4 regions of the Sphingobacterium sp. SG20118 genome follow, and region 3 is predicted to be linked to each of the others. Evidence: riboswitches for the same ligand, from Rfam matches in the RefSeq annotation. Region 3 holds a riboswitch; each other region holds the start of a gene.
The links. Region 3 has a riboswitch for S-adenosylmethionine ahead of ACFX5U_RS11960 (O-acetylhomoserine aminocarboxypropyltransferase/cysteine synthase family protein). Riboswitches for the same ligand answer to the same signal wherever they lie in the genome.
Positions count from the first base shown of each region.

Region 1: linked by a shared signal. The riboswitch ahead of metF (methylenetetrahydrofolate reductase [NAD(P)H]) and the one ahead of ACFX5U_RS11960 (O-acetylhomoserine aminocarboxypropyltransferase/cysteine synthase family protein) in region 3 are both predicted to bind S-adenosylmethionine.
Region 2: linked by a shared signal. The riboswitch ahead of metE (5-methyltetrahydropteroyltriglutamate--homocysteine S-methyltransferase) and the one ahead of ACFX5U_RS11960 (O-acetylhomoserine aminocarboxypropyltransferase/cysteine synthase family protein) in region 3 are both predicted to bind S-adenosylmethionine.
Region 4: linked by a shared signal. The riboswitch ahead of ACFX5U_RS03375 (5-oxoprolinase) and the one ahead of ACFX5U_RS11960 (O-acetylhomoserine aminocarboxypropyltransferase/cysteine synthase family protein) in region 3 are both predicted to bind S-adenosylmethionine.

Region 1 covers NZ_CP172826.1:4,214,891-4,218,809, forward strand. The annotation lists gene ACFX5U_RS19390 (protein O-mannosyl-transferase family) at 1-735, opposite strand, end outside; gene metF (methylenetetrahydrofolate reductase [NAD(P)H]) at 917-1,873, opposite strand; SAM riboswitch class I at 1,934-2,039, opposite strand; gene rimM (ribosome maturation factor RimM) at 2,198-2,725, opposite strand; gene ACFX5U_RS19405 (30S ribosomal protein S16) at 2,860-3,381, opposite strand; gene ACFX5U_RS19410 (UvrD-helicase domain-containing protein) at 3,699-3,919, shown strand, end outside.
Region 2 covers NZ_CP172826.1:140,786-144,704, reverse strand. The annotation lists gene ACFX5U_RS00700 (response regulator transcription factor) at 1-541, shown strand, start outside; gene ACFX5U_RS00695 (phosphatase PAP2 family protein) at 734-1,495, shown strand; SAM riboswitch class I at 1,571-1,673, shown strand; gene metE (5-methyltetrahydropteroyltriglutamate--homocysteine S-methyltransferase) at 1,827-3,919, shown strand, end outside.
Region 3 covers NZ_CP172826.1:2,560,879-2,564,797, forward strand. The annotation lists gene ACFX5U_RS11950 (pyridoxal phosphate-dependent aminotransferase) at 1-1,125, shown strand, start outside; gene ACFX5U_RS11955 (prephenate dehydrogenase) at 1,138-1,980, shown strand; SAM riboswitch class I at 2,238-2,352, shown strand; gene ACFX5U_RS11960 (O-acetylhomoserine aminocarboxypropyltransferase/cysteine synthase family protein) at 2,577-3,884, shown strand.
Region 4 covers NZ_CP172826.1:719,609-723,527, reverse strand. The annotation lists gene ACFX5U_RS03380 (SusC/RagA family TonB-linked outer membrane protein) at 1-1,077, opposite strand, end outside; SAM-I-IV-variant riboswitch at 1,958-2,051, shown strand; gene ACFX5U_RS03375 (5-oxoprolinase) at 2,087-2,350, shown strand; gene ACFX5U_RS03370 (hypothetical protein) at 3,521-3,724, opposite strand; gene ACFX5U_RS03365 (endonuclease/exonuclease/phosphatase family protein) at 3,821-3,919, opposite strand, start outside.

The sequences.
Region 1 (3,919 bases), 1.7 Mb from region 3:
GGCGGCAAACTTAATGAGGTATTGGATTACTCCCCAGAGAATAAGAGCTAGAACTCCGAATCCAATCAACATCGCTTTACTAATCCCCCAGAAAGTCGTCCTTTCGGTTTTCTTAAAATAAATAATGAGTGCTATAGCTGGAATAACCAATAAGTTCAATAGATGAACCCCAATTGAAAGTCCAATGATGTAAGCAATAACAATAAGCCAACGATCTGCTTGCGGTTTATTGGCTCTTACCTCCCACTTCAGAATGGACCAAAACACCGCTGCTGTACATAAGGAAGACATAGCATAGACTTCGGATTCTACTGCTGAGTACCAAAATGTATCGGAGAAACTATAGGCTAAAGACCCAACCACACCTGCCCCCATTATTTTAATAAGCTGGTTTCTATCAAGTGGGCGATTATCGGAATATGTGATTTTTTTAGCTAAAGCTGTAATGGTCCAAAATAAGAACAACACTGTTAAACCACTACAGACAGCCGACCCTACATTCATCCAAAAAGCAACCTGAGATACATTACCTAAAGCGAAATTTGAAAATATATTCTGCAACATAAGAAATAAGGGTGCACCTGGCTGATGAACAATCTGAAGTTTATAAGCTGAGGCAATAAATTCGCCTGTGTCCCACCAACTTGTTGTTCTTTCGGCTGTCAAAATAAAAACTACTGTTGCCATGATAGCACATAGCCAGCCTAACATATTGTTCACTTTCGTATAGTTCATCGGTTTAAAGGTTTAATTAGTCCTGCGATAAATCAATTCGCACTTTGATTTTGAGTTAAATATAATAAAAGGAGATTTCATATGATATGGATTAACCTTTTTTAACAAAAAATACAGCGCACAAAAAAAGAGCCTACTACATCTGAAGTGCAGCAGGTTTCTTTTTAATATTTACTTTTCTTTAGAATAACTTCTCAACAATACTCCGAGTAGGACCAGGATTACTCATGGTATAAAAATGCAAAACTGGGGCTCCGAAGTCAATTAACTCTTTACACTGTTGTACCAACCACTCCTCTCCGACTTGCCTTACATCGGCATTATTTTTACACCCTGATACCGCTTCACTCAATACTTCTGGAATATCTAAATGAAAAATTTTCGGTAACGTAATCAGCTGCTTTTTTGTCGTCAAAGGCTTTAACCCTGGTATAATAGGTACATGAATATCATTTTCTCTACACTTATTGACAAATTCTTTATATTTTTCTACATTGAAAAACATTTGCGTAACGATAAATTCGGCACCCATCTCGACCTTCTTTTTCAACCATTTGAAGTCGGTATTAAAATTGGGAGCCTCAAAATGTTTCTCTGGATAACCTGCAACACCGATACAGAAATCTGTTTTCTCAGAATTTACAATATCCTCGTGTAAATATTGACCTCTGTTCATGTCATCTACCTGCTTTAAGAGGTCCGTAGCAAATGCATGGCCACCTTCAGTAGGAATAAAGTCAGCATCACCTTTTCTGGCATCTCCACGTAAAACCAACACATTATCAATCCCTAAGAAGTTCAAATCAATCAAAGCATTCTCTGTCTCTTCTTTCGTAAAACCACCACAGATAAGATGTGGAACAGCATCCACTTTATACTTGTTCATAATAGCTGCACAGATAGCGACTGTCCCTGGACGTTTCCGATAAGCAACACGCTCTAGCAAACCGCTTTCATGCTTCTTATACATATAGTCCTCTCTATGATAAGTCACATCGATAAAGGGAGGCTTGAATTCCATAAGTGAGTCCATTGTTTTAAAAATACTTTGGATACCTTGACCCTTAGCTGGGGGCAACAATTCAAAAGAAAATAAAGTTTTTCCTTTGGCATTACTGATATGATCAACGATTTTCATTAATTTTTTTTAAAAGTGATTTGGTTGGCTTACATCGAAATGCACAAGTAGACTTGTTTCAACTTATCTTTCCCATCTCTGAGTTGGGGTAGAATGTAGCACCTTATAAAATAACAGGTTGCTAAGGCTTCATTGGGTCTATTCCCTCTGCCTTTCTCTATAAGCATCGCTAATATCGGTAATAGAAATTGATAATCAAAATAATATTAATAGCTTGTATTAAATAAGGCAATAAATACTAATTTCAACGGATGCCTAATAAAACAAAAAAGTTATTACATTTTCATGCAATAACTTTTTTGTTTTATTATTTAATCCGAATACTTAAATCTCTTTATACAATTCGACTAATCCTTCAGGTAGATCTACCTCTAAAACTTGGCCTTCAGAATCAATGCCCAACATTAAATCATCATTTAATGGAAACATGAGCTCTTTCCCATTGAAATCGACTGTTGCTATAAATTGCTGAGGCATTTCCTGCACATGTGTTATTTTGCCAAGCTCACCATGCGTCTCATCAATGACTATATACCCGATTAAGTCTGTATATCTAAAATCATCAGGATCTCGCTCAGGCATTTTATCATTAGGAAGGTATATTTTTTTACGGACTAAAGGTTGTGCCTTATCGATATGATCGACGTCTTCTAAGTTCAAGTATGCTGTACTATTTGCTTGATACTTGATATTGTCTACAAAGTAAGGTACTAATTTTTTATTGACTTCGGCAAATAGGACATCAAAGTCCAAATCTTGGTAATCTTCAAATTCAAAAAAAAGCTGAAGCTCTCCTTTTAGTCCGCGAGTTTTACTAATATAACCGATGTAAAAACTTTCTTCTATGGTCATGTTCTTATTTGAAAGGGCAAATTTAAATATATATCTGCAAAATTGCAGTATGTATAGGAGTAGAAACTACATTCTTGAAAAAAAAAGCCGGCTCATAGTGAAACCGGCTTTCTTGATACTGTATGAAAGAAAAATTATCCTTCAGTTTCTTCTGCAGCTGGAGCTTCAGTTTCTTCTGCAGGAGTTTCCTCTACAACTGGAGCGTTTTTAGCAGCAATTGCAGCAGCCATTGCTTCTTTTTTCTTAGCTTCAGCAGCTAATGCAATTTTCTTAGCTTCAGCTTTAGTAGTTGCTAAACCATCTTTTTTACCAGAGATTCTAGCATCATTAGCTTCAGTCCAAGCAACAAATTTAGCATCTGCAGCAGCTTCATCAAATGCACCTTTTTTAACACCACCATTTAAGTGTTTTTTGTATAAAACACCTTTATCCGAAAGGATAGTACGAGCTGTGTCAGTAGGTTGAGCACCTTTATTCATCCAATCCAAAGCTTTTTCAAAATCCAAAACGATAGTCGCTGGGTTTGTGTTTGGGTTGTAAGAACCAATACGTTCAATGAATTTACCATCACGTGGTGCGCGTGCATCTGCTACTACTAAGTGGTAAAAAGGACGTCCTTTTTTACCATGTCTTTGCAATCTGATTTTAGTTGCCATGTTTTCTTGTTATTTATGTATTCAACATATCCCCCGAGCTACATGCAAGAGGGGACGCAAAGATACAAAGGATTATTGAAAGTAAAAAGACAAAAAGAAAGGGCAACTCCCACAAAATAAGAAAGATGATGGAATCGCCAAGAACGCAATCTAATACTATCCTCACGACAACATCTTTATCTATACAGCAATCAAGGAATTTTCAAAAGGAATTTATTCGTAATTTTACTTCATCTCTTACAGCGTCAAACGCATAGACAATTTTGTCTATTCAAATTAATAAGCGTATTTTCATCCTTCCAAATCAAATTGAATTCATGTCATCGATAGCGCCACTAAAAATATTAAAAGCCTCAGCTGGATCAGGCAAAACATTCAGCTTAACCGTCCACTATTTAACTTTATTACTTTCAAAAGAAAACAGTTATCGCGAAATATTAGCAGTCACTTTCACAAACAAGGCGACAGCCGAGATGAAAGAAAGAATCCTGTCTGTTCTAAAAGGATTAGCGCAAGGGGATCAGGCCAGAAAGATCGA
Region 2 (3,919 bases), 2.4 Mb from region 3:
CATTCTAGATGTCATGATGCCAAAAAAAGATGGCTTCACAGTTGGTAGAGAAATAAGAAAAATAAACAACACGACCCCTATCATATTTGCGACAGCAAAAGGTATGATGGAAGATAAAACGGAAGCATTTGAGCTCGGTGGAGATGATTATATCACGAAACCATTCCGTGTAGAAGAATTGCTTCTTCGCATCCATGCATTACTTAAACGAGTAGTAAGGGAAAAAGATGAACAAGTTATTAGTGATAAGTTTGAAATCGGAGAGTATTTCTTCGATTATACAAGTCAACAAATTGCACACAAGGGACTACAGCAAAAACTATCTACAAAAGAAGCAGAGCTACTTCGACTGCTATGTCTAAAGAAAAATGATGTACTAACACGAGAAGAAGCCCTATTAAAAATTTGGCACGATGATAATTACTTCACGGGCAGAAGTATGGATGTTTTCTTAAGTAAACTAAGAAAATATTTAAGAGATGACCCTAAAGTAGAAATTGTCAATGTGCATGGAAAAGGTTATAAATTATTAGTAAGCTAAAAAAAGCTTCAATTTAAAGAGATGTATATAGCGTCTCTTTAAATTGAAGCTTTCCTCAATAAAAAGGCGTCATAATCGTTGATGTGATACAGAGAACTTCTTGCATTCATATCGATGAGCTATCTAAGTTAGAAAACCGCTATAAATACGCGCTCACTTTATGCCAAGTAAAATTATTATTTAAGTACAACAATGAAAATTTCATCCCTATTATTTTTAAGCCTCTTACTATCCTTCTATTCAACATCTCTCCATGCCCAAAGTGACTCGTTATCACTTATTAATTCTAAAGCCGAAGTCAAACAGATATCATACAAGCAATTACTTGTCCCAGCCACATTAATAACGTATGGAATAGTATCCTTAAAAAGCCCTTACCTAAAACATAAAAATGAACAAATAAACAATGCAATAAATAACAATCCGTCGAAAACATTCAAGCTCGATAATCTCACACTTTTTATTCCTTCGGCAGCTGTATATGGTCTTGATATACTCGGGATACCCAGTAAACACAGTCTCAAAGAACGTTTGGCAATTAGCACAATCTCTCACGCTATCACCCTCTCAACTGTATATACAATTAAGCATACCACCCCTACTTGGAGGCCAGACCAAGCAGACCAAGAGTCATTCCCATCAGGACACACTGCAATCGCCTTTACAGGAGCAGAGATGTTGTGGCAAGAATATAAAGATCAATCTGTTTGGTATGGAATTGCAGGTTACACAATTGCTGCAGGAACAGGATACCTCAGAATGTATAACCATAAACATTGGTTTTCTGATGTAGCAATGGGCGCAGGTATCGGAATCATGGGAACCAAAATTGCATATTGGCTGCTACCCCTCTTCGATAAACATTTACAATCAAAAAAAAGAACTCCATTCACGATGGCCTCTCCATTTTACAATGGCAAACAACTCGGAATGGTTGCTACATTTCAATTATAATACACGATTCTTTGTCATTTTTTCACAAAAGTTATAAAAACTTTGTTTTTCTAAAAGAAATTCCGATATTTACAGCACTTATAGAGAAAGGCAGAGGGAATAGACCCAATGAAGCCTTAGCAACCTGTCATTTGACAAGGTGCTACATTCTACCCAATCAAATTGGGAATGATAAGCTAGACACAAAATATCCTGTGCCCTCCTCTCTAAAAGCAATCAAAAAATTTAGTAAAATAGATTCAAGAATTTTTGATCGTTTTTTATTTCAAATACAAAACTCTTCTAATTTCTTGCTTCGTTAAGGTTGAACAAATAAAATAATCTCATATTTATGTTACTAACGAACAACTTAGGTTACCCACGTGTAGGTGCCTTTCGCGAGTTGAAAAAGGCCAATGAAGCATATTGGGCTAAAAAAATCAGCGCGCAAGAATTATTGCAGGCTGGACTGAAAATCCGTGAAGGCAACTGGAAAACTCAAAAAGATGCTGGCATCGATTTGATTCCTTCAAATGATTTTTCATTTTATGACCAAGTTTTAGATTTGACTTTAACGGTAGGCGCAATTCCTGCACAATACCAATCTCTTTTAGATACAAAAGATAATGGCTACAACTTAGATCTTTACTTTGCAATGGCACGTGGCTTCCAACAAGATGGTGTTGATGTTACGGCAATGGAAATGACAAAATGGTTTGATACAAACTACCATTACATCGTTCCAGAATTCGTGAAAAATCAAGAATTCAAATTAACTTCAGAAAAGTTCCTAAACGAATATAACGAAGCAAAATCTTTGGGTATCGAAACTAAACCAGTTTTAATCGGCCCAATCTCATACTTATTATTAGGTAAAGAAAAAGAAACTGGTTTCAACCGTATCGATTTAATCGACAAGTTAGTTCCTGTTTATGAAGAAATCCTAGGCAAATTGGCTGCCGCTGGTGCAAAATATGTACAAATTGACGAGCCATTTTTAGCATTAGATATTGATGATGCAACACGTGCATTATACACAAGTGTATTCACGAAATTAGCTGCTGCAGCTAAAGACATCAAAATTATTGTAACAACATATTTCGAGGCTTTACGTGACAATGAAGAAACTGCATTAAACTTACCTGTTTACGCTGTTCACGTTGACTTAGTAAGAGGTGAAAACCAACTCGACACCATATTAGCAAAAGTTCCAGCCTCATTAACACTTTCATTAGGTGTTGTTGAAGGTCGTAACATTTGGAAAAATGATTATGAAAAATCTTTAGCACAAATCAAAAAAGCTGTTGATGCTTTAGGTAAAGACCGTGTATTAATTGGACCTTCGAGTTCTTTACTACACGTTCCTTTCGATTTGGATAACGAAGACAATGAAGAATCACTACCAAAAGAAGTGAAAAATTGGTTAGCATTTGCTAAACAAAAATTAGCTGAGGTAAAAGATTTAGCGATTTTAGCTGATGGCGAAGTAGATTCAAAAACTGCTGAGCGTTTCGAAGCAAATAAAGCTGCTGCTGAAGATCGTCGTACTTCTACCTTGATTCATAAACCAGAAGTTAAAGAACGTACTGCAAATATCACTGATGATGATGCTAAACGTACTTCTACATTTACTTCACGTAAAGAAGCACAACAAGAAAAATTTAACCTTCCTGCATTCCCAACAACAACTATCGGTTCATTCCCACAAACGAAAGATGTTCGTAAATGGAGAGCAGACTTGAAAAAAGGTGTAATTTCTCAAGAGCAGTATGATAAAGAAATCGCCGAAGAAACAGAAAGAACAATCCGCCTTCAAGAGCAATTAGATATCGACGTTCTAGTTCACGGTGAGTTCGAGCGTAATGATATGGTTGAGTATTTCGGTGAGCAATTAGCTGGTTACGCATTCACTAAAAATGGTTGGGTACAATCATATGGTTCACGTTGTGTTAAACCTCCAGTTATTTATGGCGATGTATACCGTCCTGCAGACATGACAGTTCGTTGGTCAGCCTATGCACAGACTTTAACTAACCGTCCTGTAAAAGGAATGTTAACTGGTCCAGTAACAATCTTACAATGGTCATTCGTACGTAACGATCAACCCCGTTCTACCACAACATACCAAATTGCATTAGCGATCTTAGATGAAGTACAAGCTCTAGAAAAAGCAGGTATCAAAATTATCCAGATTGATGAGCCAGCAATACGCGAAGGCCTTCCATTACGCAAAGCTGATCAACAACAATATTTGGATTGGGCAGTCCGCTCATTCCGTGTATCTTCTTCAAATGTAGACGATGATACACAAATTCATACACACATGTGTTACTCTGAATTCAATGATATCATCGAAGATATCGCTGCAATGGATGCTGACGTAATCACGATTGAAACATCTCGTTCTCAAATGGAGTTATTAGACGCTTTTGCTGCTGATTTTAA
Region 3 (3,919 bases):
TATTTCTCCAAAAAATTAAGAGAGATTGACGAGCTTAATAAAGCAGGGGCTCGCGTGATTAATTTAGGCATTGGAAGTCCTGACCTACCTCCTCATCCTGAAGTGATTCAGACATTGAGCACGGAAGCGGCTAAGACTAATGTACATGGTTATCAAAACTATAAAGGATCTCCGGTTTTGAGACAAGCTATTGCAGATTGGTATCAACGATATTATCATGCTACATTCAATGCAAATACAGAAATCTTACCCTTGATAGGGTCTAAAGAAGGTATCGTCCATATTTGCATGACCTATTTACAAGAAGGAGATCAGGTTTTAATACCTAACCCTGGCTACCCTGCCTATGCTGCAGCAGTTCGTCTAAGCGGGGCAACAGCAATCACCTATGATTTAGCTGAGGAAACAGATTGGTTACCGAACCTAAAAAAGCTTGCTGAAAACGATCTGTCGAAAGTAAAATTAATGTGGATCAATTATCCTCATATGCCAACCGGTGCAAGTGCCAGTGAAGCATTCTATCATGAATTGATTGCCTTTGCAAAAACACATCATATTTTGATCTGTCATGATAACCCATATAGTTTTATATTGACCGACGCTCCTAAAAGTATTATGTCCATAGATGGGGCAAAAGAAGTCGCTTTGGAATTAAATTCGCTCAGCAAATCTTCTAATATGGCCGGATGGCGTATCGGTATGTTGGTTGGCGCAGAAGAACGCATCAATGAAGTATTGCGATTCAAAAGTAATATGGATTCGGGTATGTTCTTACCAGCTCAGCTTGCTGCAGCAAAAGCATTGCAGCTGGATAAAGCATGGTATCAAGAGTTGAACACCATTTATAACGAAAGAAGACTTCTGGTATTTGCTATCATGGATTTACTGGGCTGTGTTTATAAAAAGAATCAGGTGGGTCTATTTGTCTGGGCTAAAGTTCCTGAAAATTACGCGTCAGGATACACTTTAAGTGATGAAGTTTTGGATCTCGCACGTGTATTCATCACACCTGGAGGAATATTCGGCAGCGCAGGTAACACCTATATTAGAATTAGTTTATGCGCCTCAGTTGAAGTTTTAAAAGAGGCAATTACACGGATTAAGGTAGCAAAGGAAACGAATTAAGATTAGAATAACATGATAAATATAGCCATTATTGGCGTCGGTTTAATTGGCGGCTCAGTCGCCATGAAACTAAAAGAAAAAAGATTCTGCGATCAAGTTTTTGGTGTAGACAAAAGTGATGCAAACCTTAACAAAGCAATGCAAATTGGCTTCATTGACCACAAAGCGACACTGGAAGAAGCTTTGGGAAAATGTAAGGTTATCATTTTAACTGCTCCTGTAGATGCAATCATCGCTTTAGCACCAAAGTTACTCGATCAAGTAACAGATCAGGTTATCGTTGACATGGGCTCTACCAAACTAAATATCTTACAATTGATTTCTGACCACCCTAAACGTGGACGCTATGTCGCTGCGCATCCTATGGCAGGTACAGAGTATTCTGGACCTGAAGCCGCGCTCCCAGATCTGTTTAAAGATAAAATGATGGTCTACGTAGAGGCATTTAAATCTGATGAAGATGCCTTCGAACTAACAGATTCTATTACTGAATTGCTGGAAATGCGTTCTTCTTTTATGACAGCCGAAGAGCATGACACTCACACAGCCTATGTCTCTCATATTTCACACTTGACCTCTTTTGCTTTAGCCCTAACAGTTCTGGAAAAAGAGAAATCGCAAGGTAGAATTTTTGAGTTAGCAGGTTCCGGATTTGAATCAACAGTACGTTTAGCGAAAAGTTCACCTGATATGTGGACTCCTATTTTCAAACAAAATAGAGTAAACGTATTAGAAGTATTGGAAGAAAACATCAAACAGCTTCAAGCCTTGAAAGATGCCATTCAAGACGAGAATTATAGCGAGCTACATAAACTCATTAAAAAATCGAATAAGATTAAGCGCATTATAAAATAGACACTTTACACCATCTTGTAAACATTGTGTGTAAAGTGTCGAAGGACCATTATATAAAAAAGATAGGAGGCAATGCTCCTATCTTTTTATTCTGGTTACCTCAAACACGTAATCCATCTACACTCCTCTAAATCCTTGTTTTATTTAATTATTTAAATAAATAGCACAAAATATTTTGCTTTATAAAAATCAAGGCATATATTTGCAATGTACTTCAAATAGAAATACATCTAATCAAAACCTTTCAATCAGGTCTTGATTTATAAAGAAGTGGCGAGAGACTGGCTCAATGACCCACTGGCAACCTTCAAAATACGTTTGAAAAGGTGCCAATTCCTGTCCAAAGTAATACTGCTTTGGAGGATATAAATGAAACGACAATGATAATCACATTACAACAAAACAAGAAGGTAAATTCTAAAACCAACGTAACAAGCTCAACTTTTGCATCGACTTCGACGCGAATGTGTTGGCACATGTTTACGTTTTCTTGTTAATCAATCTGTTTTTAATTTATTGATTGCGAGTACATATTCATGTGCGAAGCCCTATCCCCTTTTTACTAATGAATCTTTAACTAATTAATTATAACTACAATGTCTACAAATAAAAATTTGAAATTCGAAACACTTCAAGTGCATGCAGGTCAAGTTGCTGACCCAACAACTGGTTCACGTGCAGTGCCTATATATCAAACAAGTTCTTATGTATTTGAAAACGCAGAACATGGCGCTAATTTATTTGCATTAAAACAATTTGGAAACATCTACACACGTCTTCAAAACCCTACAACAGATGTTTTTGAAAAACGAGTAGCTGCTTTAGAAGGTGGTGTAGCTGCACTAGCTGTTGCTTCTGGCCAAGCAGCGCAGTTTATTGCATTAAACAACATTTTAGAAGCTGGAGATAACTTTGTTTCAAGCAGTAATGTCTACGGTGGTACTTATAATCAATTTAAAGTAGCGTTCAAAAGAATAGGTATTGATGTACGTTTTACAAAAGAAACTACAGCTGAAGACTTTGAATCATTAATCGATGAAAACACAAAAGCACTTTACTTGGAAACTATCGGAAACCCAAGTTACGATATCCCTGATTTTGACAAAATAGCTGCTGTTGCTAAAAAACATGATATTCCATTTATTGTTGACAATACATTCGGTGCAGCCGGCTATTTATTCAAACCTTTAGAGCACGGTGCCTCTGTAGTTGTTCAATCAGCAACAAAATGGATTGGTGGTCATGGAACTAGCATCGGCGGTGTTATCGTTGATGGTGGAAATTACAACTGGGGAAATGGTAAATTTAAACAATTCTCAGAACCATCAGAAGGATATCATGGATTGGTATTTGCAGACGTATTTGGTATTAATGGCCCATTTGGCAATATCCAATTTGCTATCCGTGCGCGTGTAGAAGGGCTACGTGATTTTGGTCCTGCAATATCGCCTTTCAACTCATTTCAACTGATTCAAGGTTTAGAAACATTATCCCTACGCGTTCAGCGTCATGTAGACAATACGTTAGAAGTAGCAAAATGGTTAGAATCACATCCACAGGTAGAAAATGTAAACTATCCAGGATTAAAGAGTTCACCAAGTTATGCTAACGCTCAAAAATATCTAAAAAATGGCTACGGTGCTGTTCTTTCTTTCCAAATTAAAGGCGACGTAACAAAAGCTGATGAATTTATTGACAGTCTAGAATTAATCAGTCACGTGGCAAATGTTGGAGATACAAAAACATTAATCATTCACCCTGCGGCTACAACTCATCAACAGCTTAGTGATGAAGCAAAAAATGCAGCAGGAGTATTTGTAGGCTTACTTCGTTTATCTGTCGGTATCGAGCATATTGATGATATCAAAGCAGATTTACAACAAGCATTCGATAAAATAAAATAATTCAGATAGCAACATTATATAAAGCGCAAAAAATA
Region 4 (3,919 bases), 1.8 Mb from region 3:
CTTTTGCTCAGCTTTAGCTCTTAAAGAAAATTTTTGAAGACTATTGGCATCAGCAATACCCTGCATATTTGTATAGCCTCCAGAAAAGTAATAATTAGTTTTATCAGTAGCTCCACTAAAAGATAATGCGTGATTATGTTGAAGAGCGGTTCTAAAAATTTCTTTTTGCCAATCCTTATTATAAACTTCCCCAGATGTTGGGTCTTTTGTTTCAAATGCAGCAATTGGCCTATTAGAATTAGTCAATTTTTCGTTTGTAATTTCAATAAATTGATTAGCATCTAATAGATCTAAATATTTAGAAGGCGAAGAAACACCTACCCAACCATCATACGTAACGACCGGCGTTCCTACTTTACCTCTTTTAGTCGTAATCAATATGACACCATTTGCAGCTCTAGATCCATAAATAGCGGTTGCAGCACCATCCTTCAAAACCTCTAAATTTGCAATATCATTTGGATTAATATCTGCCAAAGGGTTATTAGCCATAACTGCACCATTATCCGAGGATAAAAAAGGAATTCCATCTATTACATAAAGGGGACTACTTGAACTAGATATTGAATTTGTACCACGAATACGAATTTTTGCAGCTTGTCCCAATACTCCTGAGGTAGTTGAAACTTGGACTCCCGCAGCCTGTCCTTGTAATGCTTTATCTAGAGAGGGAACTGGAACGTCCTGAAGAGATTCTCCTTTTATAGATGTAATAGATCCTGTAATTTCTCGTTTACGTTGTGTACCGTATCCAGTAACGATAACTTCATCCAATGCTGAGGTTGAACCATCTAAAGACACATTATATAAAGCAGAGTTGTTACGAACTACAACAGTTTTATCCGTAAAACCGATGGATCTAAATAATAAAATTTTTCCAATTGGAACATTTATAGAATAGTTTCCGTTAGCATCTGTTTGAGTTGCTTGACTAGTTCCTTGTACGGTTACGGTAACACCTGGCAGTCCACTGCCATCGTCACCTAAAACACGTCCACTAACTTTCTTTTCTTGTGCAAATGCTACTGATGTAAGAATAGCACCACCTAGTAAAAAACTGAGTAATTTTTGTTTCATATGTTTGTGTTTATTAAAGTTAAAGTCTCAATAAAAAAAGACTTTGGTTAAGTAAGTTTCTTTTCTTAAAATCAGACCCTTTCAAAAATTATCTCAAAATTGAAAATTACATAATTAAATGATTATGTAATTTTCAATTCAAAGTATATTGAAGAATTTGGTCGATTGCTCAATTTTTGTATGTTGCAAAAATTACTTTTTCAGCTTCTACAAATATTTTATTCAGTCAATGGAACTGATGGCTCGTAACACATATTTCAACGACCTTATTGTTAAAATATGTTAAAACAAATATTATAATATAATTCGATTTTACAATGAAGAAATAACAAAAAAGAAGTAAAAAGTAGATATCTAAAGTCAAGCAGCTGATTAACAGATAAATACTTTAAAACAAGTTTGTAACAATCACTTAATAAATTATCACTGATAAAAATAAATATCCGAACGCGTTACAAATAATGAATTCTCAGTTTCTTCAATTAAAATGTTAAATTATTAATCTCTTAAACCTGAAATATTCTAGATTTTATGGAATATGAAAAAGTTCAAGCGGTTTTTTTTGAGGTAAAAAAATCGCTTATCTTAAAGAATAGCTATTTATTTTCTATTGACTTAGCTTAAGAAAAAAAAGTAACACCTTTACTTCAAATTGACTAACAAAGGCTCGACATTCGACATCGCAGTAACACTCCAGCTTTATTATCCTCAGGAAAACTGATCATCCCCTTTTGTTCACAAACCAAAAATACCACAAGTATTACATATCTTACTCCCAATCCATCTTATAGTAGACAGCGATAATAAACCATCAACATACTTTCAAATATCCAATTATTTTTAAAAAAAATTATGAATAAAAATAAAATCTACTATATTTGTAGAGTATTCAGAATTGCACGATGCAATACCAACCGAGTTGAGAAACCACGGTGGTAAATTAATATGGGTTTCGACCAAAAATATCTGGATACAGTTTATGGTTTAATCCTTTAAATTTTTAAATTGTATGGCTACAACAAATCTTTATCAACATTTACTAGAAAAATTCAGTTATTACTCGATTAACGAACTGATACAACTCAACAATGATACCATATCCGGAAAAGGTTGGGGTTCCTCCAAATCTACATTTCGTACCGCTCTACTCAGTACCTTCTCAAAAAGAGGCTTAGATCTTTCAAACATTATTTCAAGAGAAGATGGTTTTACCTCGATAAAGCATGTGGCAGTGAGGTTAGAGGAAAATACGCTTATTCCAATTATTCAGTAAAGCAAATTCCGTTTTAGAATGAACTTTCTAGTTGATTTATCACTCACTGAGAAGAACGTTGACTATTTAAACGCTCCTCTTAATGAGTGATAATATTTTAACATATTGTTTTAGCGAGCTCCACCTTTTCAATTCTGACAACCGGTGATAGCTGATAGGATTGGAGTAAGTTACCACAACAACCATATAGTTACACCCTATTAAACCATTGTTACTATGCGATAGTACTCATGAAAAATGTCCTTTAACGCCTGTAGGACCCATTACTAGACTTAATTTACCGCTTACCGGAACTACATTTAGGCTTTCGCTAGTCACTTTTTCGATATCATGCCTCCTATTGTTTAAATCTATTACCACCTTCTCCCAATAACAGCATACCTTCATTTAAATAGAAGACCTTTAGTCGACAAATGATGACATTTATTGTCAACAAGTAGCTAGTTACTAACAACAAGTAGATAATGGCTGTGAATAGATAGATATCTAGTGCCCATAATTTCTCCGCTACGCAAAAAGTATGAACAACTTATCAATAACTAACAGCTTTTTTTTAGTAATGCTGTAGTTATTCAACATAATTCCTTCATTTCAACAGATAACCAAGCAGTATTATAGATTGTTTCCCATTATTAATGTGATATCAAGCTACTAAAATCAAAAAAGGGGTTGTCCATGCATTGACAATAACTACTCATGATGAATAAGTGGATAACATTTGAACCAAAGGCTTTTCCAACAGGCTAACTGTGTTTCATGAAAACAATAAAGTGTTCCTGTTGAAGCCTCCATTATTACAACTTAAGCCCCCAATACAAAAACTATTAGCATGCGAACTATCATGAGACAGATTATTTAGGAATATTTCAGTACTCTTATTTATTTTATGACGGATGTGAACGACAATTTAGTTGTTCAAATATAACTCATAATACCGCTATAAAATATTCCTTATAAAAGAGTGATAGATTGCTAATTGATGCGCCCTTTTCTCATTGTAGACTATATCTCTTTTAAACTCAATATACCCTTATGCCATGATAGCCTGTGATACCTATCACTGGGCATATGTTGTGGTTGTTTATATGGATAGATATGAAGCTTTAGGTCTACTAATAACCAAAAAAACTTAGCTTACCTAAATCAAAGCTTAACTCTATCATAAACTGTTTAAAACTCAAACTTCACCAGCAAAGCCTTATGATCGGTAGGCCATATACCTTTGGGCAATAAAAACTCATCTTGGCTATCTTGCTCTTGTTTTTTACCAAATCTCACCGTTTCTGCAGGACCAACAATTTTGACCGCAGTGACATGAAGCGGTTTATTCGTTGTGTAATAAACATAATCAATCCGGTCACGCTCATCTGCCAAAGGTGCCCAAGTAAGCTTTTCAATGGCTACATCTTTATTAAATGATGAAATGTAAATCCTGGATGTGTAACAGGATCTGGATACTTTTCTCTAAAACTATCTACGAATCCAGCTTTTGTCAATAATACAGAACAATCCCAAGGAAACTACAGCACCTCTATGATCGAACAAATCTTTTGTTGCGTGAATCCAGTC